4 regions of the Piscibacillus salipiscarius genome follow, and region 1 is predicted to be linked to each of the others. Evidence: predicted binding sites of a transcription regulator. Region 1 holds the regulator's gene; each other region holds the start of a gene.
The links. The regulator Rex, encoded in region 1, represses fermentation and respiration genes when NADH is low (regulators of the CRP and FNR family bind a similar motif). The targets are predictions, from matches to a motif close to TTGTGAAATATTTCACAA.

Region 1 (8,504 bases):
GTTAAATACTGTAGAAGAACATGGCGCATCAGAATTATCGCTTGAAGTTAGAGAATCTAACCAAGTGGCGCAAAACATGTATCAGCAATTTGGTTTAGAAGTCGTTGGTAAGCGTGAGAAGTATTATCAAGATGATGGAGAGGATGCCTTGGTTATGTGGGTGAAATTATGAAAACAAATGAAATGATATTAGCTATAGAAACAAGTTGTGATGAAACAGCTGCAGCGGTTATTAAAGGCGGAACAGAAATTCTATCTAACGTCGTCGCAACACAAATGGAAATCCATGAGCAGTTTGGCGGGGTCGTACCTGAGATTGCATCGCGTCACCACATTGAACAAATCACACTCGTCATTGAGCAAGCGTTAAATGAGGCAGACGTCTCAATGGATGAAGTAGATGCATTTGCAGTCACTGAAGGTCCTGGTCTCGTAGGAGCTCTCCTCATCGGTGTTAATGCAGCGAAGACTCTAGCCTTTGCTCACAACAAACCTCTCATTGGTGTGCATCATATTGCCGGTCATATTTATGCTAATAGATTAGAAAAAGAGTTTCAGTTTCCATTACTATCGTTAGTCGTTTCAGGTGGACATACTGAGTTAATTTATATGAAGGAGCACGGGCACTATGAAGTGATTGGAGAAACGCGTGATGATGCTGCAGGTGAGGCATATGATAAGGTCGCTAAAGCTTTAAAACTTCCGTATCCAGGTGGACCTGTGATCGATCAATTAGCGCAGGAAGGGGAGGATGTTTATAACTTCCCAAGAGCTTGGCTTGAAAAAGACTCTTATGATTTTAGCTTTAGTGGTTTAAAAACGTCCGTTATTAATAAACTAAACCAGCTAAATCAAAAAGGGGAAAGCTACCGAACTGAGGATTTAGCAGCTTCATTCCAAAATAGTGTAATTGATGTACTGGTTCAAAAAACATATCAAGCTGCGAAAGATTTGGAAGTAAAACAACTAATTGTAGCTGGTGGCGTGTCAGCGAACAAAGGGTTACGTGAAGCAATTAATCAAAAGTTTCAAGATGAAGACATTGAATTAATGATTCCACCGCTATATTTATGTACAGACAATGCGGCTATGATTGGAGCTGCTGCGTCTATTGAATACCATAACGGCCAATTTAAAGATTCAAAACTAAATGCTAACCCTGGTTTAATGCTAGGGTAATATATTAAATCCACAGACTTATTCTGAGCCTGTGGATTTTTTAATGCAAATATTAATGTGTCAGATGTTTAATTTGTGGGTAAAATCTGTGGATAACCAACTGTTTTATTGTGGACAAAGTGGATAACCCTGTTGAAAACTGAATTCATCCACTTTTTTCTGTTGATAACCTGTGATTAATCCAGTGACTCCAATTCTTCCTGTAATTCTCCCCATTCTTCCATTAAAGCTTCAATGGCTTCCTCGTTTTCTTTAATTGTTTGATTAATTTCTTGAAGCTTTGTGTAATCATTGACGTAATCTGGTTCGTACAGCTTCGGTTCATGCTCTTCAATCACTTGTTCATGCTCCACAATTTGTTCCTCGATGGATTTGATTCTCCGTTCGATCTTGCGTCGTTCTCGTTGAAGCTGCTTATTAGTTGGTTGATTAGGCATTTGTTCTTGTTGTTTTTGTGTAGCTTCAGCCTGTTTAATCGCCTCAAGCTGCGCTTCTTCATCTAACTTCTCTAAATAATAATCATAATCTCCTAAAAACATGCGTGAACCTTCATCTGACAATTCGAGAATTTGACTAGCAATACGATTAATAAAATAACGATCGTGTGAGACAAAGATAATTGTACCAGGGAAGTCACTAAGCGCTGCTTCTAACACTTCTTTACTATCTAAATCCAGATGGTTAGTTGGCTCGTCCATAATGAGAACATTTGCCTTTTGCATCATTAGTTTTGCAAGTAACACTCGCGCTTTCTCGCCACCACTTAACATACCGATTGTTTTTAGTACATCGTCTCCAGTAAATAAGAAATTGCCCAAGACTGTTCGAATATCTTTTTCTGGCATTAAAGGATATTCATCCCATAATTCTTGTAGAGCCGTTTTATGTGGATTTAATGTGGATTGTTCCTGATCATAATAGCCAAACTCCACATTGGTTCCATGTTGAATGTTTCCTTCAACATGGTCAATACGGTCCAAAATAGCTTTTAATAACGTTGATTTACCAATGCCGTTCGGGCCGACAACTGCGATTCGGTCACCCCGATTAACTCGAAAGGACACATCACTAAATACTGGATCATCGAGCGCAGCGTATTTGGCCGATAGATTTTCGACTTTCAGCACATCATTACCGCTTTTTCGTTTTATATCAAAAGAGAATTTGGCTGAATGGTCATCCAATGTTGGTTTATCCATCTTGTCCATTTTCTCTAGCTTTTTACGTCTTGATTTGGCCTGTTTACTTGTTGAATCACGTGCGATGTTTTTCTGAATATAGACTTCTAATTTTTTAATTTCCTCTTGTTGTTTCTCGAATCGCTTAACTTCAAGCTCATAGTCTTCAGCCCGCTTTTGCAAGAAATAGGAATAGTTCCCGTGATACTTTTTAACGGACTGAAAAGCGACGTCATAAACGGTGTTAACTGTCTCATCTAAAAAGTAGCGGTCGTGTGAGACGATGACGACAGCCCCTGGGTAACTTTTCAGATACCCCTCGAGCCAGCGTAATGTATCAATATCCAAATGGTTGGTAGGCTCATCTAAAATGAGCACATCAGGTTTAGATAAAAGTAGTTTACCTAAGGCGAGCCGAGTTTTTTGTCCACCGCTTAGTTCTTGGATTGGCGTACTAAAATCAAAACCACCAAAGTTTAACCCTTGCAGTACGGATTCGATGTCAGCTTCGTAATGAAAACCACCTCGTTGTTCGAAGTCATTTTGTTTAGCATCATATTGTGATAAAAGCTGTTCGTATTTCTTTTCGTTTTGTAGAAACTCAGGGTCTGCCATATTTGCTTCCATTCGACGAAGCTCTTGTTCAAGCTGTATTAATGGAGTATATACTTCTAACATCTCATCCCAAATAGAACGGTCTGAATCAAGCCCTGTATGTTGATCAAGGTAACCAACTGTTACATCTTTCGGCTTGAAAATCTCCCCTTCATCATAAGGAGTTTGTTCCGACATGATTTTAAGTAAGGTTGATTTGCCTGCCCCATTACGCCCGACAATCGCAATTCGGTCATCATGATGTACTTCTAATTTAATTTTCGATAGAATAAGGTCAGCACCAAAATATTTACTTATATTATTTAATTGCATGACAATCATTGTTTATTCACCTCAACGTGCACTAGTGTATCTATTTTATCACTAATACGCAATGAACCATATTAAAGGAGACGAAATCATGTCCGAGGAAAAGATTCCACAGGCAACTGCTAAACGTTTGCCGTTATACTATAGACATTTGAATTTACTTCATAACCAAGGGAAAACACGCATCTCATCGCGTGAACTAAGCGAACTGATTAAAGTCGATTCGGCTACGATCCGAAAAGACTTTTCTTATTTTGGAGAGCTTGGCCGTAAAGGTTATGGTTACGATATTGCGCACTTACTTCAGTTTTTTAGAAAGCTACTTGACCAGGATGAGGTGGCAAGTGTTGCCTTAGTCGGTGTTGGTAACCTAGGCACGGCCTTACTTCACTACAATTTTATGAAAAAAGGCAATACCCGCGTTGAAATGGCTTTCGATACGAACCATAGTAAAATAGGGTCTGAAATCAGTGAAGTTCCAATCTTTCATGTCGATGATCTTGAAAAAGAGATAAAACGGAAAGGTATTAAAGTTGCTATTTTAACGGTACCAGCAAGAGTTTCTCAACAAGTGACTGACCGATTAGTTGACTGCGGGATTGAAGGTATATTAAACTTCACACCTTCAAGGTTAACCGTGCCAGACCATGTCCGGGTGCATCACATTGATTTATCCATTGAACTACAAACGTTAGTTTACTTTTTAAAGCAAAGCTCTGAGTAGGGTTTTCTTTTTCTGTTATTTAGAAGTAAAATAATTCGTATAACGAAATAATGTTGGAGGCCAACATGGGGAAACTTGATCAAAAATGGTTAGTCGTCATATCCGTTATTACGGGGACGTTCACCGTTATTTTAAATAATAGTATGCTTAATCCGGTACTTCCGGAACTCATGAAAATATTTGATACCGATGCAGTTGGAGTCAGTTGGATCCTGACTATTTTTATGATTGCAATGGGTATGACGATGCCAGTAACAGGATTTTTAGGCGACCGGTATGGGAAGAAGAAGATATACATTATTGGACTATCATTATTCGCATTTGGCTCTATTTTAGGAGCGATTTCACAATGGTTAAGTATGGTGATCATCGCAAGAGCCATCCAGGGAATCGCTGGAGGCCTTATGATGCCAAACGCCATGGCTTTGATTTTCCAAGCCTTCCCGAGAAATCAGCGCGGGTATGCAGTTGGAATCTACGGGGTATCCGCTATGGTCGCACCAGCTATTGGACCGACTATTGGTGGTGTTATATCTGAAAATTTTGATTGGTATTTCTTATTTTTATTCAATTTACCATTTGCGGCATTAGGAATTTTCTTTTCAGCTAAATATCTAATTAAGACAATGCCAGATCCTTCACGTATTTTTGACTGGAAAGGATTTGCGATTATCACAGCCGGAGTTGGAGCAGTTTTATACGTATTAGGCCAAGGACGTAACTTTGAGCAGGCCGTAAACTGGATGAATCTAGGCATTCTTGTATTGGGCATCGTTTTAATTATTGTGTTTATCAAGTATGAATTAAAGCTTGATTCGCCATTATTAGAACTTTCGGTGTTTAAAGTGAAAACTTACCGGTACTCGATTATTGCAACATCAGCTGCATCAATTGGACTGTTTTCAAACTTATTTTTACTTCCGTATATGATTCAGGAAGCGTTTGAATTGAGTATGGTAAAGACGGGGTTAATCTTTCTGCCAAGTGCTTTAGCAAGCGGCGCATTTATGACGATTGGCGGTAGGATCTTAGATAAAAAAGGTCCGAAACTCGTCGTACCAACAGGGTTAATAATTTTAACGTTTGCGAGTTTGATGTTTGGCTTTGTTGATTTAAGTACATCTTATTGGATGCTTTTGGCGATTAATATCGTTCATGGACTCGGTTTAGGGTTTGGTAATATGCCAGCTACAACGGCTGGGATGAATGCTATTCCAGACCATTTAGTTGCTCAAGGCTCAGCAATGAACAATCTGATTCGTCAAATATCATCATCACTTGGTATTGTCATTTTCTCAGTTTATTATGAAGTCAGACGAGGCCAGTACATGTTGTTTGATGAACTAACGATGCAGGAGGCAACTCTTCAGGCTATCAATGAAGCATTTATTTTAGCTGCGATTATTGTTGCATTAAGTATCCCGTTTGCCTTTAAGATGAAAGGAATTGAACATACAGAAAAGGAATAATCCGGATAGGGATTATTCCTTTTTATTTAGACGTTTATATATGAAATATCTCGTTAGAATACGAATCGCTACACCGATGTCAAAAGTCGCAACAATCGTAAAAATAATCGTTGCAAAATTCCAAATCGTATCATCAGCATATTGCAATGCTAAATAAACAAAAGCAAGTCCCATTAAAAAGTACATCGTTGCTAGAAAATATGGTGAAGCTCTCATGTATTATCCTCCAATTAAAATCATAGCTGCATTCTGGTATTCCTGTAATTGCTTTTCTAAGTCCTCAAGATCCACAGTTAGTTGTAACAATACGACCGTCGTATTCATGGCCATATGAACTAAAATAGGAACGAGAATTCGTTTTGTCTTTACATATAAATAAGCAAAAACAAGACCCATCGCGATATAAGTTAATGTAAACGTGAAATCTAAATGAAGCACACTAAATAGTGAAGATGAAATCACGGCAGCTAGGAAAAAGTTCATCTTTTTATACAATTGCCCAAAAATGATTTTTCTAAAGATAATTTCCTCTAATAATGGCGCAAATAGAATTGGTAAAATGATAAACCAAATGTTATTGTCGATGTAATCCATGATTAATGCAGTGTTTTCTGAAGATTGTTCAATATCAAATACGGTCACATTAATGATGGACGAAATGTATTGAGCTAAAAAGGCTAAGAAAAAACCATAAATCGACCACTTAATCATATAGCCATAACTTGGACGATTTCGCATTTCACTCTGCTTCATATCCGGCATTAATATTTTTATGATAAAAATGGATGCAATCGCCATTCCTAATATAGAAGAGAAAACCATCGCATCTATTTCTGATAATCCAAAAAAGGATATTCCGAGCGGGATTCCTATAGCAGGGAAAAGTTGTGCTGCGACGTAAAGTATAATGATTCCCCAATATCGTTTTGGCAAGTTGATCGTCCCCTTTAATTAAAACTTAATTTATGACTCGCTTTCGGTGAACGCTTGCCGTGGGCACGCGCTTCAACTTCACAAAACTCACTTCCGTTCGTTTTGTGGGATTTTCAGCTCGTGCTGTTCCCACTGGCGTCGTCACCTACGCTCGTCTTTAGTCGTTACATTTCTAAAAAGTTAAGTCTTTTTTTATCATACTTTCAGAAATCTAAATCTCTATAAGGTTTATTCTATAACAATATAAAAAATGAAACAAAAATTTAGGTTTTTTACTTGCAAAAGTTCCTGAGATTCATTATTATAATAATTGGAATTAGCACTCACCAATGTTAAGTGCTAATAATCATCTTCAACATAAATTTGGAGGAGGTTTTTGACGTGTTAAAACCACTAGGTGATCGCGTAATCGTGGAAGTTCTAGAACAAGAAGAAAAAACATCAAGCGGGATTGTGTTACCTGATTCTGCTAAAGAAAAGCCTCAAGAAGGTAAAGTTGTTGCAGTTGGCTCTGGCCGAGTAACTGACAACGGTGAAAAAGTAGAACTAGAAGTTAAGTCAGGTGACCATGTCATCTATTCTAAGTTCGCTGGGACAGAAGTTAAGCAAAACGGTAACGAGTACTTAGTTTTACGCGAAAGCGACATTTTAGCAGTAGTAGAGTAATCTACGAACACATACTATTAAGGAGGGCATTTTATTATGGCTAAAGAACTAAAATTTAGCGAAGAAGCTCGCCGTGCTATGCTTCGCGGTGTAGACACATTAGCTGATGCAGTAAAAGTAACTTTAGGACCTAAAGGACGTAACGTTGTATTAGATAAGAAATTCGGTTCACCATTAATCACTAACGATGGTGTAACAATCGCAAAAGAAATCGAGTTAGAGAATAAATTTGAAAACATGGGCGCTCAGTTAGTTTCTGAAGTTGCATCTAAAACAAACGATGTTGCTGGTGACGGTACAACAACAGCTACCGTATTAGCACAAGCAATGATTCGTGAAGGCCTTAAGAACGTTACTTCTGGTGCAAACCCAGTTGGCTTACGTCGCGGAATCGAAAAGTCTGTAGAGGTTGCAACTGAAGAGCTTCGTTCAATTTCTAAGCCAATTGAAGGAAAAGATTCAATCGCACAAGTTGCTTCGATTTCAGCTGCTGACAATGAAGTTGGTCAGTTAATCGCTGAAGCAATGGAGCGCGTTGGTAACGACGGTGTTATTACAATTGAAGAATCTAAAGGCTTCAACACTGAGCTAGAAGTTGTAGAAGGTATGCAGTTCGACCGTGGTTATGCTTCTCCATACATGGTAACTGACCAAGACAAAATGGAAGCTGTATTAGAAGATCCTTACATCTTAATCACAGATAAGAAGATCTCTAACATCCAAGAAGTGCTTCCAGTACTAGAGCAAGTTGTACAACAAAGCAAACCAATCTTAATCATTTCTGAAGATGTTGAAGGTGAAGCACTTGCAACATTAGTTGTGAATAAGCTTCGTGGAACGTTTAATGCAGTAGCGGTTAAAGCTCCTGGATTTGGCGATCGTCGTAAAGCTATGCTTGAAGACATTGCAACTCTAACTGGTGCTGAAGTCATTACAGAAGACTTAGGTCTAGACCTTAAGAGTGCAACAATCGATCAATTAGGTCGCGCATCTAAAGTTGTTGTAACGAAAGAAAACACAACAATCGTTGAAGGCGCTGGCGACACTGAAAAGCTAGCGGCACGCGTGAACCAAATTCGTGCACAATTAGAAGAAACAACTTCTGACTTTGACAAAGAAAAATTACAAGAACGTCTTGCAAAACTTGCAGGCGGCGTAGCAGTAATCAAAGTTGGAGCAGCTACTGAAACAGAACTTAAAGAACGCAAACTTCGTATTGAAGACGCCTTAAACTCTACTCGCGCAGCAGTAGAAGAAGGTATTGTTTCAGGTGGTGGAACAGCACTTGTTAACATTTATAATAAAGTAGCTAGCCTAGATCTCGAAGGTGACGAAGCAACTGGTCAACACATCGTTCTTCGCGCATTAGAAGAGCCAGTACGTCAAATCGTTCAAAACGCTGGTTTAGATGGATCGATCATCGTTGAGAAA
Region 2 (8,504 bases), on a different contig from region 1:
GAACTAGCATTTCAGTGCTGCGAGCATTTGAATCGTGCCGTTGTCGTCGAACGTCAAACGATGGAACGATTAAACTTAGATGAAGTAATTGCTGTTCCGCATCCGAAAGCAGGTGGCTCGATGGCGTCACATGCATATAAACAGCTAAATGACCCTGTTTTAGTCGAGTTTATTAAAGCTGACTACGGCATGGACTTAGGTGATACGCTGATCGGCATGCATCTAAAGCATGTAGCCGTACCAATGAGGCTAAGCCAAACGTCAGTTGGACAAGCTCATGCGACATTTGCCTACACAAGACCGAAACTAATCGGCGGAGAGCGTGCGATGTACCAGAAGTAGATGAAATTTTATTTTGACATACATAAGGAGGCTTTCTCGATGACACATTTATCGAACCAATTACACGAAGTTGACAAGGAAATGCTGGAAGCGATTAATTTAGAAAAAGGTCGCCAAAACGACAAAATTGAATTAATCGCATCTGAAAACTTTGTCTCTGAAGCGGTGATGCAAGCTGCTGGGTCTGTATTAACGAATAAATATGCAGAAGGTTACCCAGGCCGTCGTTATTATGGTGGCTGTGAATATGTGGATATTGCTGAAAACTTAGCGCGCGATCGTGCGAAAAAGCTATTTGACGCTGACCATGCCAACGTGCAGCCGCACTCAGGCGCGCAGGCAAACATGGCGGTTTATTTTTCAGTACTTGAACCAGGTGACACAATCCTTGGCATGAACTTAAACCATGGTGGCCACTTAACGCACGGTAGTCCGGTTAACTTTAGTGGTAAGCTATATAACGTGGTCGATTACGGCGTTGAGGAAGATACTGAAGTTTTAGATTACGATAAAGTATTAGAAAAAGCGAAAGAAGTGAAGCCGAAGCTAATTGTAGCTGGCGCATCGGCATATCCTCGTTCGCTTGATTTTAAAAAGTTCCGCGAGATTGCGGATGAAGTGGATGCTTATCTATTAGTAGATATGGCGCATATCGCAGGACTTGTGGCGACAGGTCTTCACCCAAGCCCAGTGCCGCATGCGCATTTTGTAACAACAACCACTCACAAAACATTACGCGGCCCTCGTGGCGGGATGATTTTATGTAAAGAAGAATTTGCGAAAAAAGTAGATAAAAACGTGTTCCCTGGTATGCAGGGTGGACCTCTTATGCACGTGATTGCAGCTAAAGGTGTCGCGTTCCAAGAAGCGCTTCAACCAGAGTTTAAAGATTACACGCAAAAAATTATCGACAACGCTAAACGCTTAGGTGAATCATTAGTTAAAGAAGGAGTTCGCCTTGTATCTGGCGGAACAGACAATCACTTACTATTATTAGACGTTCGTCCGTTAGGCTTAACAGGTAAAGTGGCTGAAAAAGCACTTGACGATATCGGTGTGACAACGAATAAAAATACGATTCCATTTGATCCAGAAAGTCCATTTGTAACAAGCGGAATTCGCATTGGAACAGCAGCTGTGACATCTCGCGGATTCGGTTTAGAGGAAATGGATGAAGTAGCAGCAATTATCGCGTTTACGCTTAAGCACCATGAAGATGAAGGTAAGCTTGAAGAAGCAAAAGAACGCGTGAAAAAGCTGACGGATCGTTTTCCAATGTATCAATAAGTAGCGGAATTCCCGCTACTTTTTTCATGCGGTTTGAAATTTGGGGAAAATTAAGTTTTGCAAATACTTAACAATCGACTGATTACTATTGCAACATTGTTCATATTTCGCTACAATTCAATAGATTATAAATAAAGGAGAGATTGGCTCGTGGGTAAAGTATATGTTTTTGATCATCCTTTAATACAGCACAAATTAACGATTATTCGTGATAAAAACACAGGTACTAAAGCGTTTCGTGAACTGACGGATGAGGTCGCGACGCTAATGATGTATGAAATTACACGCGAACTTCCATTAGAAGAAGTTGAGGTTGAAACACCAGTCGCAACGGCTAAGTCAAAAGTTTTAGCAGGTAAAAAACTTGGAGTCATCCCAATTTTACGTGCTGGCCTTGGCATGGTTGATGGCATCGTGAAATTGATTCCAGCTGCGAAAATTGGACACGTCGGGTTATATCGTGATCCTGAAACTCTAAAACCAGTAGAATATTACATTAAATTACCATCAGATATTGAAGAGCGTGAATTAATCGTGACGGACCCAATGCTAGCAACAGGTGGGTCGGCCATTGAAGCGATTAACTCGATTAAAAAGCGCGGCGCTAAGCAGATTAGCTTAATGTGCTTAATTGCAGCACCTGAAGGCGTTGAAGCCGTAAAAGAAGCACACCCAGACATTAACATTTATGTAGCAGGTTTGGATGAAAAGCTAAACGAAAAAGGCTACATCATCCCTGGGTTAGGGGATGCAGGAGACAGATTATTCGGTACCAAATAACGGGGTGAATTTATGAGTAAGTTAAAAGTCATGACGATTTTCGGTACAAGACCTGAAGCGATAAAAATGGCACCACTTGTCTTGGAACTTCAGAAACGATCGGATGAGTTTGAGCCGATTGTAACGGTCACGGCTCAGCACAGAGAGATGCTCGATCAAGTTTTATCCATATTCGATATTAAACCTGATTTTGACTTAAATATTATGAAAAAGAAGCAGTCATTAGCGCAGATTACGACTCGTGCCCTTGAAGGTTTAGATGAGGTCATGAAGGAAGCGAAGCCAGATATCGTGCTCGTGCACGGTGACACGACGACAACATTTGCGGCGAGTTTAGCTGCGTTTTATAACGAAATTCCGGTTGGTCACGTTGAGGCAGGTCTTCGTACGTGGAATAAATACTCACCATTTCCAGAAGAAATTAACCGACAAGCAACGGGCGTCGTGGCAGATTTACACTTTGCGCCAACGACTCAGTCTAAACAAAATTTACTTCAAGAAAATAAATCTGAGGATCAAATTTTTATAACTGGTAACACAGCGATTGACGCGCTTCAGACAACCGTATCTGCTGATTATGAGCATGATGTTTTGAAAAAAGCTGAAGGCAAACGCTTAGTGCTCATGACCGCGCACCGCCGTGAGAACCAGGGCGATAACATGGACCAAATGTTTAGAGCAATTCGCCGTTTGGCCGACAAGCACGAAGATGTGGAAATGGTTTATCCTGTGCACCTGAATCCAGTTGTACAAGAAACAGCGAAAAAGTGGCTTGGCGATCACGACCGAATCCAGCTAATCGAACCGCTTGAAGTAATTGACTTCCATAACTTCGCATCGAATGCTCACTTGATCCTAACTGACTCTGGCGGCGTTCAGGAAGAAGCACCTTCTTTAGGTGTGCCGGTACTCGTGCTTCGTGATACAACAGAGCGACCAGAAGGCATCGAAGCAGGTACACTCAAACTTGCTGGAACCGACGAAGAGAATATCTTTGAAATGGCTGACTTATTGTTGTCAGATGACGGCGAACATAAAAAAATGTCCCGGGCATCGAATCCGTACGGCGACGGACAGGCATCCCGACGGATAGCAGACGCCATCAGGTACTATTTTAAGCAAGCGGGCGAAAAACCAGATGAATTTTTATAAGATTAAATTTGGAAGCTTTTGCGTACGCGCAAAAGCTTCTTATTGTTTGATAGATGTCCTTTTGTTCGTATGGGGGTGAATTGTCCGCATTCGGGGCTAAACTGTTCACGTGAGGAGGGGAACTGTTCGTATATCAGGATGAATTGTCCGCATCCTGGGCTAAACTGTTCACGTGAGGAGGAAAACTGTTCGTATTTCACGGTGAAGTGTCCGCGTTCGGGGCTAAACTGTTCACGTGAGGAGGAGAACTGTTCGTATTTCACGGTGAAGTGTCCGCATCCTGGGCTAAACTGTTCGCGTGAGAAGGAGAACTGTTCGTATGTCAGGGTGAAGTGTCCGCATCCTGGACTAAACTGATCGCGTGAGGAGGAGAAATGTTCGCATTCCAGAGAAAACTGTTCGCATCCGAGGTCAAACTGTCCACGTCCCGGGCCAAACCGTCAACCCCAAAACTTTTTCCCCATCCCAAGCATGACTTCCCTATTTTTCCACACAATAAAACTAAAACAACTGAAGAGGTGCGAGCTATGAGGCTAATCTTTGCAATAATACTTATCATCATGACACCAATCTATCTACAAGCGGAAGAAATGACCTTTATAATGGAAGTGGATCAAGATCCGCATGAGACGAAAGAATACATTGAAAAATATTATCCGTTAGTCGAAGTTGAGTATGTCTATGATACGCTCATGCAGGCTCTAGCTGTAACGGGGAAGCAGCGCCACATAAAGAGTTTGCACGAAGAAGAGTTTGTCAGTAAGGTGAGCCCAGTCCAGACGTACTCAGTGCCGCAAACAAAAGCAAACACCAATGAGGACCTTCACCCTGAGATGGCACGTTATCATCCAAAAAACCTACCCTTCACAGGCAAAGGTGTTCAAGTCGGAGTCATCGATACTGGAATTGACCATGAACACCCCGACCTTGAAAAAAGTTACCATGGTGGGTTTGATCTAGTTGATTTTGACAAAGACCCAATGGAAACAACGCCCGAACAGGGGATGCCGACGCTTCACGGAACCCACGTCTCTGGTATCATCGCAGGTAACGGAACCATGCAGGGAGTTGCACCTGAAGCGGACCTCTATGCTTATCGTGCACTTGGCCCAGGCGGAACGGGGACGACCGCGCAAATCATAGCTGCTCTCGAGCAAGCTGTTAACGACGATATGGAGATCATCAATATGTCGCTTGGAAGCGAAACGAATAGCCCTGATGATCCGATGACGCGCGCCGTTAATAAAGCAGTCGAGCTCGGCAAAATTGTCGTTGTAGCAAATGGGAATAGCGGACCTGAAGACTGGACGGTTGGTTCGCCGGCAACGTCAGAAAAAGCGATTTCAGTCGGGGCGGCGATTACGAAGCAAAAGCTTGCCCAAGTATACACTCAAAAGGAACAAGTCGTGCCGATCCGCCAGCTCCCACTATCAGAAAAATGGAACCTGAAACGAGATCAGCCTTTAGTTATACCTAATTCATTAGACACCTTAGAACAAACCATTCACGACCGAGTCGTTTTAATAAAAAAAGGAGACACACCGTATTACGAACTCATTCAGCAGCTAGATGAAAAGGGGGCAACAGCTGCACTCATCTATAACGGACCTGAAGATGACCCAAACGAATGGGAGTGGGTAGAAGCTCCATTTCCAACGGCTTACATTACAGAAGAAGAGGCAGAACTGCTCATGCAAGGTGACGGCTGGTTAAAAACGAACTACCAAACGATACGTAATGCATTAGCCCCATTCAGTTCACGCGGACCTGTCGCTTCATCATGGACTATCAAACCTGACCTCATTGCACCAGGAGTTGAGATTGTGAGCACGGTGCCAGAAGGGTATGCCTCACTTCAAGGAACAAGCATGGCATCACCTTACGTGGCAGGCGTTACGGCTCTGTTAAAACAAGCATACCCACACGATACACCAGAACAAATTAAAGCTCGCTTACTATCATCTACTGATCTATTCAAAATGGGAGAAGAAGAGCTTTCGCCATCTGAACAAGGAACCGGTTTTATTAATATGAACAAAGCCCTAACCCAAAGTTACATCATAGACCACAACCGGCTTAATTTTGGTAAGATAGAAAAAGGGTTAAAAAAAGTAGATCAAACGATTACTATTAAGAACCTTTCAAGGAAACCTCTTGACATTAAATGGAATATTCCAAAAAGGGAGAATGGAATCGTATGGGACCTGCCGCTCAATTCAACGATTGGCCCTAACGAAAAACGACGATTCAAGGTAGGTGCACAAATCAATTCAAGACGTACTGAAAAAGGAACGCGTGAGGGCTATATAGAGGTATCACTTAATCAGCAACAAAAACACTTGCCGTACTTATTTATTAACGAAACATCCGATTATCCAAGAATTACCGGCATGGAATTGGACATGGCACCTTTTCAAACGGAGCATTTGACATTAAGATTTTATGTGAACGAACCAATTGAAAAACTTACAGCCACTTTAATCGATCCAAAAGACCTACACGCACAACCGCTGTTCACTCAAGAAAACGTGTCTAAAGGCGTATTTGAAAAAGAATTTAAAATCAGCGACCTGCCAGAGGGCGAGTATAAAGTCGTTTTTGAAATGACACAAGACGATGAAACTTTATATGAAGAAAAAGAAATTTATCTGCCTGAATTTTAGGCAGATAAAGCGTTTTCAACATAAATGTGATTTTTGTCACAAAGTTGTTTTAATTTCTGCATATTTACAATTGACTTTAAAATACTCGTATTGTAATCTAATTTAGTGTGGGCAAATGTTTTAAGAGATTTTATTTTTGAAGATTTGCCTCTGCAAGATTTGTCGATATCGTTTGATAAATCTTTTCCACTGAAATCACGATTGGAGTGGTTAACCTGAATAAACGCCCACTTCAAGGAATGGCAATCACAGCGAGTATATTAAGTTACTTATCCGGTTCGACAATTGTCGGAATTCTGCTTGGAAGGTGGCTTGATGGTTACTTAGGCACGTCCCCTCTTTTCCTGATCATTGGTTTACTTTTAGGTTTGGCATCAGGCGTGTATGGTATGATTTTACTTGTCAAAAAGTTTCTAGGAGACGATTAGAATGGACAATTATACATACATGGTCAGCCGCCAGCTCAAATGGATGTTCTATATCCTAGCGATTTTTGTCATAGGATGGGGATTCACAGACTATCAAACCATATTTGCCGGTCTAATTCTAGGTGCTGGAATCAGCACGTTTAATTTATGGCTTCTTCAAGTCAAAATTAATCGATTAGGACAAGGTGTTGTCGAACGAGATGAGAAGAGACGCACGCTGGGAATGTTAACTCGGTTTGCGACAGCCGCACTTGCAGCCGCTATAGGCTTGCAATATCCGGAAGTTTTCAACATGATTGCCGTAATGATTGGTTTAATGACACCTTATTTGGTCATTATCATAGATTATTTTCTTACACAAACCGAACTAACCACGAGGAAGAGAGGTGAATGAAGTGGATCACAAAAGTCCAATGTTAAATGACTTATTTGGAATCTCATGGCTTGATTTCAATATGTCAAACGTACTTATGATGTTGGTTGCATCAACGATTGTATTTATACTCGCAGTTGTAGCTAGTAAGAATCTACAACGTAGACCAACAGGCTTCCAGAACTTCATGGAGTGGATCGTAGAATTCGTGAAAGATATCATTGGAAACACAATGGACTACGAGACAGGGCGACGCTTTATGGGGTTAGGATTAACATTATTATTGTACATCTTCGTCTCCAACATGCTTGGGGTTATCACAATGGTGTCATTTGATCATTACTTATGGTGGAAATCACCGACATCTGACCCGGGTATTACATTGACACTCGCAACAATGGTGGTTGTATTAACACACTACTATGGTGTCAAGATGAAAGGATCGAAGGAATATACAAAAGAATTCTTCAAACCATTACCGTTCTTATTCCCACTAAAAATCATCGAGGAATTTGCGAATACGTTGACACTAGGTCTACGTCTTTACGGTAACATTTACGCTGGTGAGATTTTATTAACTCTACTAGCTGGTCTAGTAGCATCAGGCTCAATCGCGGGGTTAGTAGGTGGATTTATCCCGATGATCGCTTGGCAAGGATTTAGTATTTTCATCGGTGCAATTCAAGCATTTATCTTTACCATGTTAACGATGGTTTACATGTCTCACAAAGTGAGCGAAGATCATTAATTTATGTGAATTAGTACTTAGCATTAGCTGAGTATTTTAATAAAATTCATTCGTCTTTAATGGCGAGAAAAATCAAACTAATTTATAAATATATTTTGAGGAGGAATTTATTATGTTAGCAGCTGCAATCGCAGTAGGATTAGGTGCATTAGGTGCAGGTATTGGTAACGGTTTAATCGTAAACGGAACAGTAAATGGTATCGCTCGTCAACCAGAGCTTCGCGGTACTCTACAAACAACAATGTTCATCGGGGTAGCGTTAGTTGAGGCGCTTCCGATCATCGCAGTCGTAATCGCATTTATGTCTATGTAGTTTTTTACGACGAACAATTGAATGGCGAAGTTATGATGGACATACTTCGCCATTCCTTTATGTGCATGTTTAGTTATTGATGTTTTGCGAGAAATCCGCGAGACTCCTGGTCGGCTAAAAACGGTCACGTCCTGTGACCAACGCCGACACTTGAACGTCGTGTTCTTCGTGGGAATAGCGAGCCGAACAAGACCCCGCAACGAGGGACGAGTGAGGAGGCTTGTGGATCGCCCACGGAAAGCGAGTGGATTTCTTAAAACTAAACATTTTATAAAATGTGAGGAGTTAGCCGAAAGGAGTGAAGGCTGTGTTAGGTACCAACTTGGTTTTAGGTGCAGCAGGATTTAACGTTGGTGATATGCTCGCTCAATTAGTTATCTTCATCATTCTATTGGCTCTTTTAGCAAAATTCGCTTGG
Region 3 (6,826 bases), on a different contig from region 1:
TTATATAGACTGTATGGTTTGATTGATCTTGTTTATGGGTAAATTTTACATAGAAGCGTTTATAAAACGTGGATATGTACGGATAATTTGGAAAGGAGTTTTCAAATGAAATTGAATGTAGCTCAGAAGTTAATTAAAGAACATCTAGTTTCAGGTGAAATGAAACCAGGTACGGAAATTGGTTTAAAAATTGATCAAACATTAACTCAGGACGCAACAGGAACTATGGTGATGCTTGAGTTAGAAGCAATGGGCGTGGATCGAGCAAAAACAGAAGCCTCAGCTCAATATGTAGACCATAACTTAATTCAATCAGATCACCGTAACCCTGATGACCACCTATTTTTACGTAGTGCAGCTAAAAAGTTTGGACTTTATTTCAGTCGTCCTGGTAACGGTGTAAGTCACCCTGTCCATATGCAAAAGTTATGTATGCCAGGTCGCACATTATTAGGCTCAGACAGTCACACGTGTGCTAATGGTTGTATGGGTATGTTAGCTATGGGAGCTGGTGGTATTGATGTTGCCATGGCTATTGCAGGAGAACCATTTTATGTGAAAATGCCTGAAGTCTGGGGTGTGAAGCTAACAGGTAAACTACCTGATTGGGTAAGCGCTAAAGATGTTATTTTAGAAATGCTTCGCCGTCACGATGTTAAAGGTGGCGTAGGAAAGATTATTGAGTACTATGGTCCTGGTTTAAAAGATTTATCAGCGATGGACCGACACGTTATTGCGAATATGGGAGCTGAGCTCGGAGCAACTGCTACCGTGTTCCCATCTGATAAAGAAGTTAAGCGTTTCTTGAAACAACAAGGACGCGAAGACGATTGGCAGGAGCTTACGGCAGATCGCGGAGCCACATATGATTTACACGATGAGATTGATTTATCATCATTAGAGCCTCTAATTGCTAAACCATCTAGCCCGGGTAATGTCGTACCTGTGAGTGAAGTTGCTGGAGAGTCTATTTATCAATCTTATATTGGTTCTTCGGCGAACCCTGGTTATCGTGATTTTGCCATTGCAGCTGAAATCGTGAAAGGTAAGCAAATCGCAAACGGTGTATCCTACGATATTAACCCTTCTTCTCGTCAGATTCTAACTCAACTAGTTGAAGAAGGTCATATTGCAAGTTTACTTAGTGCAGGTGGCCGTCTGCACCAAGCTGGATGTAACGGTTGTATCGGAATGGGGCAAGCGCCTGCATCAGGTCGAAACAGTTTAAGAACAACACCACGTAACTTCCCAGGTCGCTCGGGTACTAAAGAAGATAGCGTGTTCTTATGTAGTCCTGAAACTGCTGCCGCGTCAGCTTTAACAGGTGTTATTACCGACCCTAGGACTCTTGAAATGGATTATCCAACAATTAAAGAACCTAAAGTGAATTTCGATAAAGAACAAGGTATGTTAGAAGAACCAATTGATCCAGCTGAAGGTTTAAATGTAGAGCTTGAAAAAGGGCCTAACATTAAATCAATCCCTGATTTATCCCCAATCGAAGATAATTTCGAAGTACCTGTATTACTTAAAATGGGTGATAACATTTCTACAGATGAGATTTTAGCTGGTGGTTCACGCGTCCTACCATATCGTAGTAATCTACAAAGAATTAGTACTTTCACTTTCGAAATTGTAGATGACACCTATTATGAACGGGCAATGAAACAAAAAGATGAAGGTGGGCACGCAGTCGTAGCTGGTCACAACTACGGTCAAGGTTCTTCACGTGAGCACGCAGCTTTAGCTCCGCGTTTCTTAGGATTAAAAGCTGTTCTAGTTAAAGACTTCGCGCGTATTCACTTACAAAATTTAATTAATTTTGGGGTGCTACCTATTCAATTTGTTGATGAACAAGATTATGAAAAGCTTGAAAATGGTGACGTGCTCGTGTTTGAAAGCGTAAGGGATAAAATTCAAAATGATAATGAATTTGAAATTGGAATAAAAGGTAAAGATGAGAAAATCCGAGTGAAACACGGATTAACAAGCAGACATCTGGACATAATATTAGAAGGTGGAGTGATTAATTGGATCAAGAATAAACAACAAGAAAGTGGGGTATAAATGGGATCACAAGAGCACAGATGTAAAGCTTGTGAAGGTAGCGGCCTATTAATGGATGATGAGGAATGGCATTACACTTGTACAGTCTGCGGCGGAGATGGATATGTCTCGGATTATGAGAGCCGGGAGGAAAACCGCATCAGTAATGTCGATGAGAATAATCGAATATTAGACTAACATTCAGAGCTGTCCCTTTTTGAAAAGGGGCAGTTTTTTATGTGTTAAGAAGGGATATTTATATTTGTATAGAATAATGAATTAAAAAGGAGTGAGTGCATGAATGTAAAAGTAGCACTAACTGAAGAGTCGGTCATTAAACATTTTAAATTATGGAGAAGTTGGGTGATTGGACTCGTCGAGCGTATACCTGAAGAACGATTTGATGAAGTCCCAAAACCATTTCGGAACAACATTCGCTGGAATGCAGGTCATTTGGCAGCAAACTTGGATTCGAAGTTGTGTTGGGTCTTAAATGATGAGCCTCGCGTCCCAAAAATTTATCAAGATATGTTCGACCGAGGTACAAGTCCTTCTGAATGGACGACTTCACCACCTTCTAAAGAGGAAATTTTAAAAGTGCTTGAGCAGCAATTAGATGAAGTTGAAGAGCGTGTAAATGGGAAGTTAGACATGGAGCTACCAGAGGAATTTATAGGTATGCAAACGTTAGGAGAGGCATTAGAATTCTTCGCGGCCCACGAGGCACTTCATTTAAATACGATGAATACAATGCGAAGGATGCTAAAAAAGTGAATTTATATGCCACGCGTTTTTGCGTGGTATTTTTTATGAGGGAAATTATTCAAATTTATAAGGAAATTTATAATTTTATGAGGAAAAATTCAATTTAATAAGTAATTTTTCGTATATCAAACAAGATATATTTTGTTATGATAGTTTTGTACCAAGTGGGGGTGCAAAGATGACCTGGGATATTTTAAATATTATTGGTACGATGGCATTTGCGATTAGTGGTGCCATTGTGGCCTTAGAAGAAGAATATGATTTATTCGGAGTTTATCTATTAGGGTTCGTAACGGCATTTGGTGGCGGGACGTTTAGAAATCTTTTACTGGATTTGCCTATTTCTGATATATGGAATCAAAGTATGCTTTTTACGGTCGCATTTATTACCATGACACTTTTATTTTTCATTCCATTTCATTGGGTGTTAGGTTTTAAAAGATTGTGGGGAGTGTTTTTCGATGCGATTGGTCTTGCCACCTTTGCAGTACAAGGGGCATTATTTGCCGTTATGGCTGGTTATCCGATGAGTGCTGTGATTGTAGGTGGCGTTTTAACAGGGACAGGTGGGGGCATGATTCGCGATTTATTAGCAGGTAGAAAACCACTTGTTCTGCATCAAGAGATCTATGCGATGTGGGCAGTCATCGGTGCAATGGCGATTGGTTTTGGTGTTGCTGATACCATGTGGCAATACATTCTACTCATTGTTGGAATTGTATCGCTAAGGATGTTATCCGTTATTTATGGGTGGAGCTTACCGACCCGATTTGATTGGTTAAAACAGTTACGAAAGCTTAAACGTTAGGAGGAGTTTGGTGTTTCGTTCAGAAGCTTTTTTTAGACAGTTTCCGATTTTTACAGAACTCACTGAAGAAGAACTAACTAGATTAAGACAGATTTCAATTGAGCGTAATCTTGAGAAAGGAACCACGTTGTTTCGTCAAAATGACCAGCGTCATTCTGTTTATTTTATACGAACGGGTTTAATTAAAGTGTTTAAGGTGGACCAGGAAGGGACTGAGCAAATCGTCAATGTTTTACATTCAGATGAAATGTTTCCTCATGTAGGTTTTTTTGATGAAACGCCTTATCCTGCTACTGCTATTACTTTAACAGAGGCGAAGGTTGTATGTGTGCCAATTGAAGAATTTGAGCTGTTATTAATGGAAAAGCCAGGTATGGCAATCAAAGTAATGAGAGTGATTGGTAAGAAGCTGTTAGAGCTTCAAGAACGCCTTCAATCGATGCAGACGCAGGATGTGTTTCACCGTATTGTGATGGAACTTATTAGATTCACAAATGAACTAGGCGTGAAGAAATCGACAGGCGAGATTTATTTACAATTACCGATCACAAATTCAGAATTAGCGAGCATGATTGGGGTGTCTCGTGAGACAGTTAACCGAGCATTTAATCGACTGAAGAAAGAAGATATTATAACTTACAATCGTAAAGAAATACATATATTAGACATTGAAAAACTTAAAACCTATTGGATTCATTAGCGCCATTCATTATGGCGTTTTTATTTTGGATTAAATGTGAAATATTTCACAAAAACGTCAACAATTTATTTCAGATTTGTGATTTGAATCACAAACTTTAGATGTTTTTACCAATAAGATAAAAGTAGAAATAGAGATAAGGAGGGCTGCCGATGAAGAATTTAAAACATGACCACGAGAAATTGTATGGCGCTTTCGTTTCTGTGTTATTAGTTGGGGCATTTATAGTCGGATCTTGGCTGTTTATTTATTATCTTTTCATTACGCGTTAATTCTAAGGGGGGATTTATATGCACATGCACAAGTTAGAAAGGGTTTGGCTTATAATCGGTGTATTAACGTTAATTGCCTTTTTATCGACAGTAGGCTATCAGGCATTTGCTTCTGGTCATGCACCGCCGAGTGATTTAACAAAAATTGACCCTGAAAAAGTTCACGATACGCCTCCGTTTGATGAACCAGGGTTAAAACAAATTGGGGACAACGAATACGAATTAGTGATGGTGCTTCAGTCATTTGGGTTTACACCAAATAAAGTTGAAATTCCACAAGGTGCAACCGTAAAATTCATTGTAACGTCTGTGGATGTTGTACATGGCTTTGAAATAGCAGGAACAAGGGTTAATATGATGGTCACACCAGGGCACGTGAACTCTATGACTTATAAGTTTAATGAAAAAGGTGAATACCTCATTTTATGTAACGAATATTGTGGAACTGGCCACCACGTGATGAGTGCCCAACTGGAGGTGAAGTAGATGAATATATTAGATCGCAAGTTAAGTATGGCTCACTTTTATATCGCTTTTTTTGCAATTGCAGTCGGAGGACTGTTCGGATTACTTCAAACATTAGTCAGAAGTGAAATGATTACATTACCTAATTCAATCAATTACTATCAAATCTTAACAGCCCACGGGGTTCTAATGGCAATTGTATTTACTACTTTTTTTATCTTTGGATTTTTATACGCTAGTGTAATTAAAACGACCGGCGCTTTTAGTAATGGGAGAAGACGGGCAGCATGGATCGGCTACTGGATGATGGCTATTGGTATGGTGCTTGGTGTCATTATGATTATGCTTGGTGAAGCGACTGTGCTTTATACGTTTTACGCACCACTTGAAGCGCATCCACTATTCTATATTGCATTAGCTTTAATTATTGTTGGAACTTATTTCGGATCATTTGCTATTATTCGTCAATATAATCTCTGGAGAAGAGAAAACAAAGGCAAAACTAGTCCGCTACTAGCTTTTATGGCAGTAGCAACATTAGTACTCTGGTTAATCGCAACTATTGGCGTCGTTGCAACAGTCGTTCTTCAATTCATTCCATGGTCATTTGGGTGGGTAGATGAGATCAACATTGCATTAAGCCGGACTTTATTTTGGTATTTTGGTCACCCGTTAGTCTATTTCTGGTTACTTCCAGCTTACATGGCATGGTATGTCATGGTCCCGAAAATCATCGGTGGAAAAATTTTCAGTGACTCACTAGCAAGATTAGCGTTCTTACTGTTTATTTTATTCTCAATCCCGGTAGGTTTTCACCACCAACTACTTGAGCCTGGAATTAGTCACGAGTGGAAGTTCATCCAAGTCGTCTTAACATTTGCTGTTATTATTCCATCATTGATGACAGCATTCGCACTTTTTGCTACCTTTGAAATGAGAGGAAGAAGCTTAGGTGGTAAAGGATTATTTGGGTGGTTTAAAAAACTTCCATGGAAAGACGTTAGATTTTTTGCTCCATTTATGGGAATGCTTATTTTCATACCGGCTGGAGCTGGTGGAATTATCAACGCTAGTAACCAGTTAAACCAAGTTGTTCATAACACGATTTGGGTTACGGGTCATTTCCATTTAACAATTGGGGCAACGGTCGCCTTAACCTTTTTCGGAATAAGTTATTGGCTCGTTCCATATCTAAAAGGCAGAGTTCTTACAAAACAGCTTAATGGGATTGCTATTTATCAAACCATTCTATGGGTTGTTGGAATGTTAATTATGTCAGGTGCGATGCATTTCTCTGGATTATTAGGAAATCCAAGAAGAACACAAGTGACAACCTATTTTGACCACCCGGTCGCATCAACCTGGGGCGCTTATGAGACAGGAATGGCTATTGGTGGATCACTGCTTTTCATCTCTCTAATTCTATATTTAATCTTAATGATTAATTTATCGTTTTTTGCACCAAAAGGCCAGGAAGAATTCCCAATTGGTGTTGAGGCAGATGAATCCTTACAACCACCTGCCATTTTAGAGAATTGGAAGGTATGGGTAGGAATTGCCTTCGCATTAATTTTGTTTGCTTATACCATTCCAGTTATTGATATTATTCAAAATGCACCTCCAGGATCTAAGGGATTTAAGTTTTGGTAAGTTTTAAAAACAAAAAGGAAGTCTAAGTTTGAATAAAGAATAAATATATATAGCCTCTATCTAAAAGGTAGGGGCTATATAAAATTAAAGGGGTGAATGTTGATGAAAAGGCATGAAGCG
Region 4 (8,504 bases), on a different contig from region 1:
TAACACCTTTAATCATCGTGCGTGAAGGATTCATTTTAGGTGCTTCTTCAAAGAATGTTTCAAAATCTACCTGCAGATCAAGTTGTTTTTCTAATTCATCCTGACTATAACCAGTAAGCCAGTGAATGATTTCATCTACTTCTTCTTTAGTGCGTCCTTTTCTTTCAGCTTTCTTAATGTAATGGGGATAGACACTTGAGAAGCTCATCGTATATATTTTATGTTTTGCCATATCAATCACTCCTAAAGTTCTTTCTAACTATCATAACATAAGCCTATTATTGCAAAAATAATCCCACTGCGAGATTAACAAGTTATGGTAAAATGATGTTATGTTTAGAAAAATCAAACAAATTCTTCTTACAGGTGAACGATTATGAAAATTAGAAAACTAACTCAAGAAGAACCTGCACCAATGGATTTATTACTATTAGCTGATCCTTCTCCTGAATTGGTTAACGATTATCTAGTTCAAGGTGAGTGTTTTATAGCAGAAGATGAAGGTGACGTAATAGGTGTTTATGTATTAATTCCAATTGAGACTGGTACGATCGAGCTCATAAATATAGCCGTTTCAGAATCACATCAGGGGAGAGGGTTTGGTAAACGTTTGATAATGGATGCTATTGAGCAGGCCAAACGTGAGGGTTATCAAAAAATAGAAATCGGAACTGGGAACTCTAGTATTCATCAATTAGCTCTCTACCAAAAGTGCGGTTTTAGAATAACGGGCATTGATCAAGACTTTTTCATAAGAAATTATGAAGAAGAAATTTATGAGAACGGTATTCAGTGCCGAGATATGATTCGTTTAACACTATATTTATAAAGGTTAATTAGAAGGGGAATACGATGGATAAACATATTTGGACTGGTGTCAAAGTTCTAGCAACAATAATTTTTATAATTGGAGTAGTCATGGTAAGTTTTTTTGCGGGCATCTACACACTGATGACCGTCTCAACTGGTCGTAATTTGATGGCTGCGCTCATTATACTTGTCGCATTAGGGATTATCGTCTTTTGGATTTTAGGTGTGTTTAATTTAGTTAAATTGAAGAAATTAGTGATATCCATGGCGGTTTACTTCGGCATTTGTCTACTTATATTTGTCGGTCAGCTAGGGTATGCGTATTATCTAGATTCATTAGAGGTCGTAAGTACTCAAGATGTGGATTTAAGTGAGTATAAACCTTTCGCTAATGACACTAAAGCAGTTAAGCTCGATGAAAAATCAACGCTACAAATTGAAGATGATTTGCCAATTTTGGACGGGGCAACAGCGCTTTACCCGGTATATTCTAGTTTTGCTAGAATGGTTTATCCCGAAAAAGATTATGCACTACATAACAGTGAAGTCATGGCTAATCAAACGACTGGGGCCTATCAAAATCTTTTAAAAGGCGAGGCCGATCTAATTTTTGCAGCTGGACCTTCTGAGGAGCAACAAAAAATGTTTGAACGTGAGGATAAAGCGTTAAATATGACACCAATTGGCAGGGAGGCGTTTGTCTTTTTTGTACATGCGGACAATCCAGTTGATTCACTGAAGGTTGAAGAGATTCAAGGGATTTACTCAGGTAACATTACAAACTGGAAAGAAGTTGGAGGGGAGGACGTCGAAATCCGAGCTTTTCAAAGGCCAGAAGGTAGCGGGTCCCAGACAATGTTAAAAAAGGTGATGGATAGCTCCCACTTAATGGAACCTCCAACAGACGATGTGGTTTCAGGAATGGGCGGAATAGTTAAGGAGACATCGAATTATCGCAACCGTAAAAATGCAATTGGATTTTCATTTAGATTCTTCGCAAACGAAATGGTTGATAACGGAAAAATTAAGCTAATCCAAGTGAATGACGTTGAGCCGACAAAAGAATTTATTCAAGACGATTCGTATCCATTTGCTGCTGAATTTTATGCCATTACAGCTGGCACGGAAAACCCAAATGTCGATTCGTTAATTGATTGGATTCTGTCCGATCAAGGCCAGGCAATAATTGAGAAGGTCGGTTATGTTCCAGTCAATTAGGTAGGTCAATCATAACATCAACTTTTTCTGCTTTTGTTTGTCTTATAAGTGATTCTATTAATCTTATGTGATTAATGCTATCTTCAAGGTATTGACGTTCTTCACTTCCATAGTTAACGGTACCGACAAGACCTTGAAAGATCATACGAACATGTTTAACATCCGCAAATAGTTGATCATAATCAGGCTCTTGTTTTTGAACCCAATTTTCTTCAAGCTCTTGAGCAATATGTTCTATATAATAGTTTGTAAGTTCAAGAGAATGTTTACTAGCATGCCTGTTTAAAGCTCTTAAACCTTCTATGTGGTCTTGAATGGTTGGTCCATGATTGATGTATGATTCGGTGTTTAAATTAGATAATGGACTATACCAACCAATGATGAACATCAAAGTTAGCGAAATGACTATTAAAGCTATAATAGTTTTGGGCATAGAATCATCCTTACCTTAAATGTTTGCGTATTCTCTCAGGAATCATCAATACCTCTAATTTTAAGTCAATCGGCTCATATGTATCATCAATACATTCATTCCAGTATTCTAAGTGTTTAAGATCAATCCAATGTTCGGATTCTTCTACGTTTTGACCACCTTCTCCTTCAATCGAGTACCAATAAAGATATTCAGTTCTATCAGTTGTTTCACGAAAAATATTTTCTACATACATTTTTTCATCTTCTAAGGTCAGAAGCACTTCATCCATGTGCTTATTTAAAAATGCCATCCATTCGTCGACTTGTTGTGATTTACCTGATTTAACTCGAAAACGAGTCAGTTCTATATTCATGTAAATCCTCCCTTAATTGAGTTAAAAGAGTAGGTGTGCCTACTCTTTTTGTTCGGATAATAAATTGTCTTTCTTCATGTTTGGGCTTTTTATTGATATAAAAATTTAAAAGTTATTAAAGGGTATTTGATGTAATAAATATAATATATGAAATAAGAGAACTAGTTTAATAGAGATATACAACCTTAAATGTAAAGTAAAAGTTAATAATTGTAAAGTTTAGAATTTTAGTAACATTAGTATAATATGAAGTGTCAGCTTGTTTGTATAAACAAGTTGTGAAATAGTTCACAAAATCCTCAACTCTTCGTAACAAAGCGTTAACTGACTAATGAGTTGTTAAAGAACTAAATGAGGTATGATAGAGCGTGAAGGGGAGATGTACATGTATAAGAAACATGAAAAATGGTTGATCATCCTCAGTTTTGTTGTAGCAATTATTATGTTGATTTCGATTTTAGGTCGTCTTTTCTAATATAGGGGGTGCTAGTCTGATGATGGAATACGATCCGGTCTTTTTTAGCCGAACGCTAACAGGATTAACGTTAGCATTTCACATATTGTATGCGACGATTGGTGTAGGGATCCCGCTCATGATTGCGATTGCTCAGTGGATTGGCATTAAAAAGAATGATGAGCACTATATTTTATTAGCTAGAAGGTGGACAAGAGGGTTCGTGATTACTGTTGCTGTTGGTGTCGTAACGGGTACAGCTATTGGACTGCAGTTATCACTACTTTGGCCGAACTTTATGGAATTAGCAGGTCATGTGATCAGTTTACCTTTATTTTTGGAAACGTTCGCGTTCTTTTTTGAGGCGATTTTCTTAGGGATTTATTTATATACGTGGGACCGCTTTGAGAATCAGAAAAAGCATATGCTTCTTCTTATTCCAGTTGCTATTGGGGCATCATTTTCAGCGTTCTTCATTACGATGGTTAACGCATTCATGAATACACCACAAGGATTTGATTTAGTTAATGGGGCACTCGTTAATGTAGACCCGATTGCTGCGATGTTTAACCCAGCAACGCCAACAAAGGTTGCTCACGTATTAACGACTGCTTATATGACGTCTGCATTTGTATTAGCATCCATTGCGGCGTTTCATTTATTTAAAGGACGAGACCATATTTATCATAAAAAATCATTGTATCTAATGATGAAAGTGGGTTTGATCTTTTCTATTGCAACTGTCATTGTTGGTGACTTCTCCGGAAAATTTTTAGCCGAATACCAACCTGAAAAGTTAGCTGCAGCAGAGTGGCATTTTGAAACGGAAGAGGGTGCACCTCTTATGATGTTCGGTTGGCTCGATGAAAATGGCGAGGTGCAGGGAGCTATCAAGATACCATATGCGTTAAGTATTTTAGCCCATAGTGATCCATTTGCAGAAGTGAAAGGGTTAAATGAATTTCCAGAAGACGAACTCCCACCTTTAATTGTGCATTATTTCTTTGATTTAATGGTCACCATTGGAATGTGGTTAACGTTTATTTCAGCATTTTACTGGCTTGCGGTTAAACGAAAATGGAAAGTCATTAAAAATAAATTATTTAATTTCATTCTGGTGTTATCAGGGCCGCTCGCTTTCATAGCGATAGAAATGGGATGGTTCTACGCAGAGTTTGGCCGTCAGCCATGGATTCTCCGTGGGTTTATGAAGACACCAGAGGGAGCGACGTCAGCGGCATATGTTGATACGATGCTATGGTTATTTGTTGGTCTGTATATCGTGTTAGGTACTGGTAGCATTATCGTGCTCATTCGGATGTTTAAGAAAAATCCGGTTGAACGAGAACTTGAAGATCACGCAATTGAAAGGGGTGAGAGGTAATGGATTTAGCGATTATTGGAGTATCCGTCCTGTGGCTATTTCTGTTCGGCTATATCATCATTGCCTCCATCGACTTTGGAGCGGGTTTTTTCAGTGCCTATAGTGAGATTGCAAACACAAAACACGTGCTGCACCATATCATACAGCGGTATTTATCACCCGTGTGGGAAGTGACTAATGTTTTCTTAGTGTTTTTCTTTGTTGGTATGGTTGGCTTCTTCCCAAGCGCGGCATTTTATTACGGAACCGTTTTGTTAGTTCCAGTTAGTATATCGATTGTACTTCTTGCGATTCGCGGGTCTTATTACGCGTTTCAAACTTATGGAGCTAAAGATAGTAAGTTTTACGTTCTTTTATATGGTGTAGCAGGTTTGCTTATTCCGGCATCACTTTCCATTGTTTTAACCATTTCTGAAGGTGGTTTTGTAGAAATGGTAGGTGAAAATCCAGTGTTATTATATAAAGAATTATTCTTCAGTCCGCTTACCTGGAGTATCGTGATTTTAAGTGTGGTCAGTGTACTCTATATATCCGCGACCTTTCTAACGGCGTATGCCGATGTGGCTGAAGACTTTAAAGCGCGAGAGATCTTAAGAAAATACTCACTGGCATGGAGCGGACCAACGATCCTATCAGCTGGACTCATCATTTGGCAATTAAGACAACACAATGAACTACACTTTGCGAATATCATGGATATTTGGTGGGTGTTCGCTTTATCGGGAGTGTTTTTTGCGATTACCGTCTTGTTCTTGTGGAGGAGAAAATATTATAGTCTAGCGTTTTGGAGTTTAATTATTCAATTTGGATTAGCATTCTTCGGTTATGGCGTGTCGCATTATCCGTACTTGCTGTATCCGTATTTGACAATCTACGACGGCTTTACGAACGATGCCATGGCACAAGCATTAATTATCGCATTTATTGCAGGTTTTGCCTTACTCGTTCCGTCAATCTTATTACTCGCAAGATTATTTTTATTTAATAGAACTTACGTCAAAGGTGAAGAACAGAGGAGGTATTAATGATGGATCATTTCTTAATTACGTACGCACCGTTTATTGTGGTGATCATCTCAATTGTATTAGCATTTTGGTCAGGTTTAAAAGACGATGCGGTGAAATAAATAGTATATTGTAAAAGCTGAACTTTAGATTTAATCTTGAGTTCAGCTTTTTTATATGACTTCGTCAAAATACATAAAAGTTGTTTTATTTATGAGTTAGAATTAGTAGAATAGTTTTTATAAAGGGGGAGGGGTCGTTGAAGCAACGTCATATCACTCAAGTAATTGTCTTAACCATTCTTAGCTGCTTAGCGTTATTTTATGTTGAGCAAATTTTAGAATTATCATACATTATGAAGACGCTTGCTAAAATTCTTCTGTTTTTAATCGTTCCTATTGTATTTATCAAAGTAGTGCTTAAAGAACGACTTTTTGAATCATTAAGGCTTAACCAAGTAGATGTCAAAGGACTACAATATGGAGTGGGCCTTGGTTTACTTTCGGTGATTGTTATATTAGCGGCTTATGTTTTACTGCAAGATCAAATTAATGGTGAAACAATCATACTTGATTTGCAAAACAGGCTTAATATTACACTTGAAACGTACATATTCGTTGCACTCTATATTACATTTGGAAATTCACTTCTTGAGGAATTTTATTTTAGAGGTTTTATTTTTCTAAAGTTTTATCAATCCGGCTATCATGTATTGGGTTATATTTTTTCTTCAGCATTATTTGCGATTTATCATGTGGCTATTTTTGCGACATGGTTTAACTTCGAACTGATCCTATTAGCACTAGCCGGGTTATTTGTAGTTGGACTTATTTTCAACTGGTTAAATACTAAATCCAATAACTTCTTAAATTCATGGATTTTACATATTTGTGCAGATATTGCCGTTGTGTCGATCGGGTTTTATTTATTTTGGTCAATGTAAAAGGGAGGAATTAGATGGGGCAGTTAGTTTTTGTTTACGGAACGCTAAGACGATATGAACGAAATCATCATCTATTAGAAGATGCTAAATTAGTTTCACAGCAGGCATGGACGAAGGGGAGACTTATTGATACAGGATACGATTATCCAGCTATGTTATTAGACAATGATGACCATGTATATGGTGAACTATATGAAGTTGATCATGATGTGTTAAAACAAATAGATAAGCTTGAAGGGTACCAAGGTATATCTGAGACCGATCATTATCAAAGAACCGAACAGCTTGTACTAAGTGACTTAGGTGAGTTTAAAGCATTATTATATTATTATCCAAAAGAGGTTCAGAATACTGAAGAAATTCCTTTTGGAGATTGGCGTTTAAAGAAACTGCTTGATCAAGGAACGCCTCATTATTTTGCTTACGGATCTTGTATGGATCACGAGCGAATTGAAAAAGCGGGCATGTTAACGCAGTTTAAAACACTTGGACTTGGGCTACTACCTGAACATGAGTTAAGATTCACAGTGCGTGCAGATGATGGGGGAAGAGCTGATATTGTGGAGATGTCTGGCCATCAAGTTGAAGGTATTGTCTATGAAATTACTGAACAAGCTTTAAAGTATTTATATAATCGTGAAGGTGTTTATATAGGACTATACAGACCAGCTGTTGTGGATGTGACCTTCAATGGAGAAATACTAAACATGTTAACGTTTATTGTGATTGATAAACTTGAAGAAATAGCGCCGCCTGATCATTACCTAAATGAAATTGTACGTGGCGGCAAACGACATTTGTCTGAAACTTATTTAAAACAAATCAATTCACGTGTTGAACGATTAAGGGCGGGGGATTAAGTGCACTATACATACATGTTAAGATGCTGTGATCAATCTTTATATACGGGATATACAAACAATTTGGATAATAGACTCGCCAAGCATTTAGCAGGCAAGGCGTCAAAATATACACGTGCACGTCTTCCTGTCAAAATCGTTTATTATGAAGTATTTGAGACGAAATCAGAAGCCATGAGCCGCGAAGCGAATATTAAAAAATTACCGAAGAAAACCAAAGAAGAAATGATTCAATCGTTCAATTTGGACATAGTTAAATAGTCATTTTTTAATGAAATTATTTATTTTTTGTGATAGTGATTGATAAAATTTGGGTATATGATATTTGAATTGGAAGGGAGTTGTAATGATATGGATTTTTTGAGTACCGTTATTAAATACGGTAACACGTTTTTTTGGGATTATATTTTAATTTATTTATTAATTGGTGCAGGTCTTTACTTTACGTTCTTTAGTAAGTTTGCGCAGTTTCGTTTATTCCCTGAAATGTTTAAGGTCATTGGTGAAGAAGCGGTTGAACAGAGTGGTAAACGCGGGACCAATGCCTTTCAAGCATTCAGTATTAGTATTGCATCTCGAGTTGGGACTGGTAACTTAGCGGGCGTTGCGTTAGCCGTTGCAATTGGTGGGCCAGGTGCCGTGTTCTGGATGTGGATGATTGCTTTAATTGGTATGGCAACCGCATTTATTGAAAGTACACTGGCGCAAGTATATAAAGTACCTGATAAAGGTGGGTTTCGCGGAGGACCTGCTTATTATATTGAGAAGGCTCTAGGCCAACGCTGGATGGCTGTATTATTCTCGGTACTTATTACAATGACATTTGGATTGGTTTTTAATGCGGTTCAAGCTAACACAATTTCTGAAGCTGTTGAAAAGGCATTTAATATTGAACATTATGTTTCAGGAATTGTTTTAGTTATTCTTGCTGCATTAATTATTTTTGGCGGAATTAAACGTATCGCGGTCGTTTCAGGGACGATTGTCCCCATTATGGCAGTGATTTATATTGCTGTTGCACTAGTCGTCGTCATTATGAATAT

Region 2: ACFSW4_RS06770 (AtpZ/AtpI family protein) is a predicted target of Rex. The motif match lies at 6,249-6,266, and genes of this name have one in related genera.
Region 3: ACFSW4_RS03540 (cytochrome c oxidase subunit 2A) is a predicted target of Rex. The motif match lies at 4,354-4,371, and genes of this name have one in related genera.
Region 4: ACFSW4_RS14405 (cytochrome ubiquinol oxidase subunit I) is a predicted target of Rex. The motif match lies at 3,093-3,110, and genes of this name have one in related genera.

The regions. Positions count from the first base shown of each region.
Region 1 covers NZ_JBHUMZ010000013.1:3,143-11,646, forward strand. Annotated here, with positions in the region: gene rimI (ribosomal protein S18-alanine N-acetyltransferase) at 1-172, shown strand, start outside; gene tsaD (tRNA (adenosine(37)-N6)-threonylcarbamoyltransferase complex transferase subunit TsaD) at 169-1,179, shown strand; gene ACFSW4_RS03965 (ABC-F family ATP-binding cassette domain-containing protein) at 1,356-3,293, opposite strand; gene ACFSW4_RS03970 (redox-sensing transcriptional repressor Rex) at 3,373-4,005, shown strand; gene ACFSW4_RS03975 (MDR family MFS transporter) at 4,071-5,474, shown strand; gene ACFSW4_RS03980 (YdiK family protein) at 5,487-5,690, opposite strand; gene ACFSW4_RS03985 (CPBP family intramembrane glutamic endopeptidase) at 5,694-6,407, opposite strand; gene groES (co-chaperone GroES) at 6,789-7,073, shown strand; gene groL (chaperonin GroEL) at 7,110-8,504, shown strand, end outside.
Region 2 covers NZ_JBHUMZ010000018.1:14,881-23,384, forward strand. Annotated here, with positions in the region: gene ACFSW4_RS06745 (TIGR01440 family protein) at 1-342, shown strand, start outside; gene ACFSW4_RS06750 (serine hydroxymethyltransferase) at 382-1,629, shown strand; gene upp (uracil phosphoribosyltransferase) at 1,780-2,409, shown strand; gene wecB (non-hydrolyzing UDP-N-acetylglucosamine 2-epimerase) at 2,422-3,561, shown strand; gene ACFSW4_RS06765 (S8 family serine peptidase) at 4,089-6,224, shown strand; gene ACFSW4_RS06770 (AtpZ/AtpI family protein) at 6,464-6,652, shown strand; gene ACFSW4_RS06775 (ATP synthase subunit I) at 6,654-7,046, shown strand; gene atpB (F0F1 ATP synthase subunit A) at 7,048-7,773, shown strand; gene atpE (F0F1 ATP synthase subunit C) at 7,886-8,086, shown strand; gene atpF (F0F1 ATP synthase subunit B) at 8,394-8,504, shown strand, end outside.
Region 3 covers NZ_JBHUMZ010000011.1:135,006-141,831, forward strand. Annotated here, with positions in the region: gene ACFSW4_RS03515 (aconitate hydratase) at 106-2,067, shown strand; gene ACFSW4_RS03520 (hypothetical protein) at 2,068-2,244, shown strand; gene ACFSW4_RS03525 (DinB family protein) at 2,344-2,820, shown strand; gene ACFSW4_RS03530 (trimeric intracellular cation channel family protein) at 2,990-3,619, shown strand; gene ACFSW4_RS03535 (Crp/Fnr family transcriptional regulator) at 3,630-4,319, shown strand; gene ACFSW4_RS03540 (cytochrome c oxidase subunit 2A) at 4,472-4,591, shown strand; gene ACFSW4_RS03545 (cytochrome c oxidase subunit II) at 4,610-5,077, shown strand; gene ACFSW4_RS03550 (b(o/a)3-type cytochrome-c oxidase subunit 1) at 5,078-6,706, shown strand; gene ACFSW4_RS03555 (hemerythrin domain-containing protein) at 6,809-6,826, shown strand, end outside.
Region 4 covers NZ_JBHUMZ010000050.1:71,114-79,617, forward strand. Annotated here, with positions in the region: gene ACFSW4_RS14380 (DUF2200 domain-containing protein) at 1-232, opposite strand, end outside; gene ACFSW4_RS14385 (GNAT family N-acetyltransferase) at 377-829, shown strand; gene ACFSW4_RS14390 (substrate-binding domain-containing protein) at 853-2,028, shown strand; gene ACFSW4_RS14395 (hypothetical protein) at 2,021-2,461, opposite strand; gene ACFSW4_RS14400 (DUF6176 family protein) at 2,472-2,816, opposite strand; gene ACFSW4_RS14405 (cytochrome ubiquinol oxidase subunit I) at 3,311-4,654, shown strand; gene ACFSW4_RS14410 (cytochrome d ubiquinol oxidase subunit II) at 4,654-5,679, shown strand; gene cydS (cytochrome bd oxidase small subunit CydS) at 5,682-5,780, shown strand; gene ACFSW4_RS14420 (CPBP family intramembrane glutamic endopeptidase) at 5,918-6,601, shown strand; gene ACFSW4_RS14425 (gamma-glutamylcyclotransferase) at 6,616-7,461, shown strand; gene ACFSW4_RS14430 (GIY-YIG nuclease family protein) at 7,477-7,722, shown strand; gene ACFSW4_RS14435 (alanine/glycine:cation symporter family protein) at 7,813-8,504, shown strand, end outside.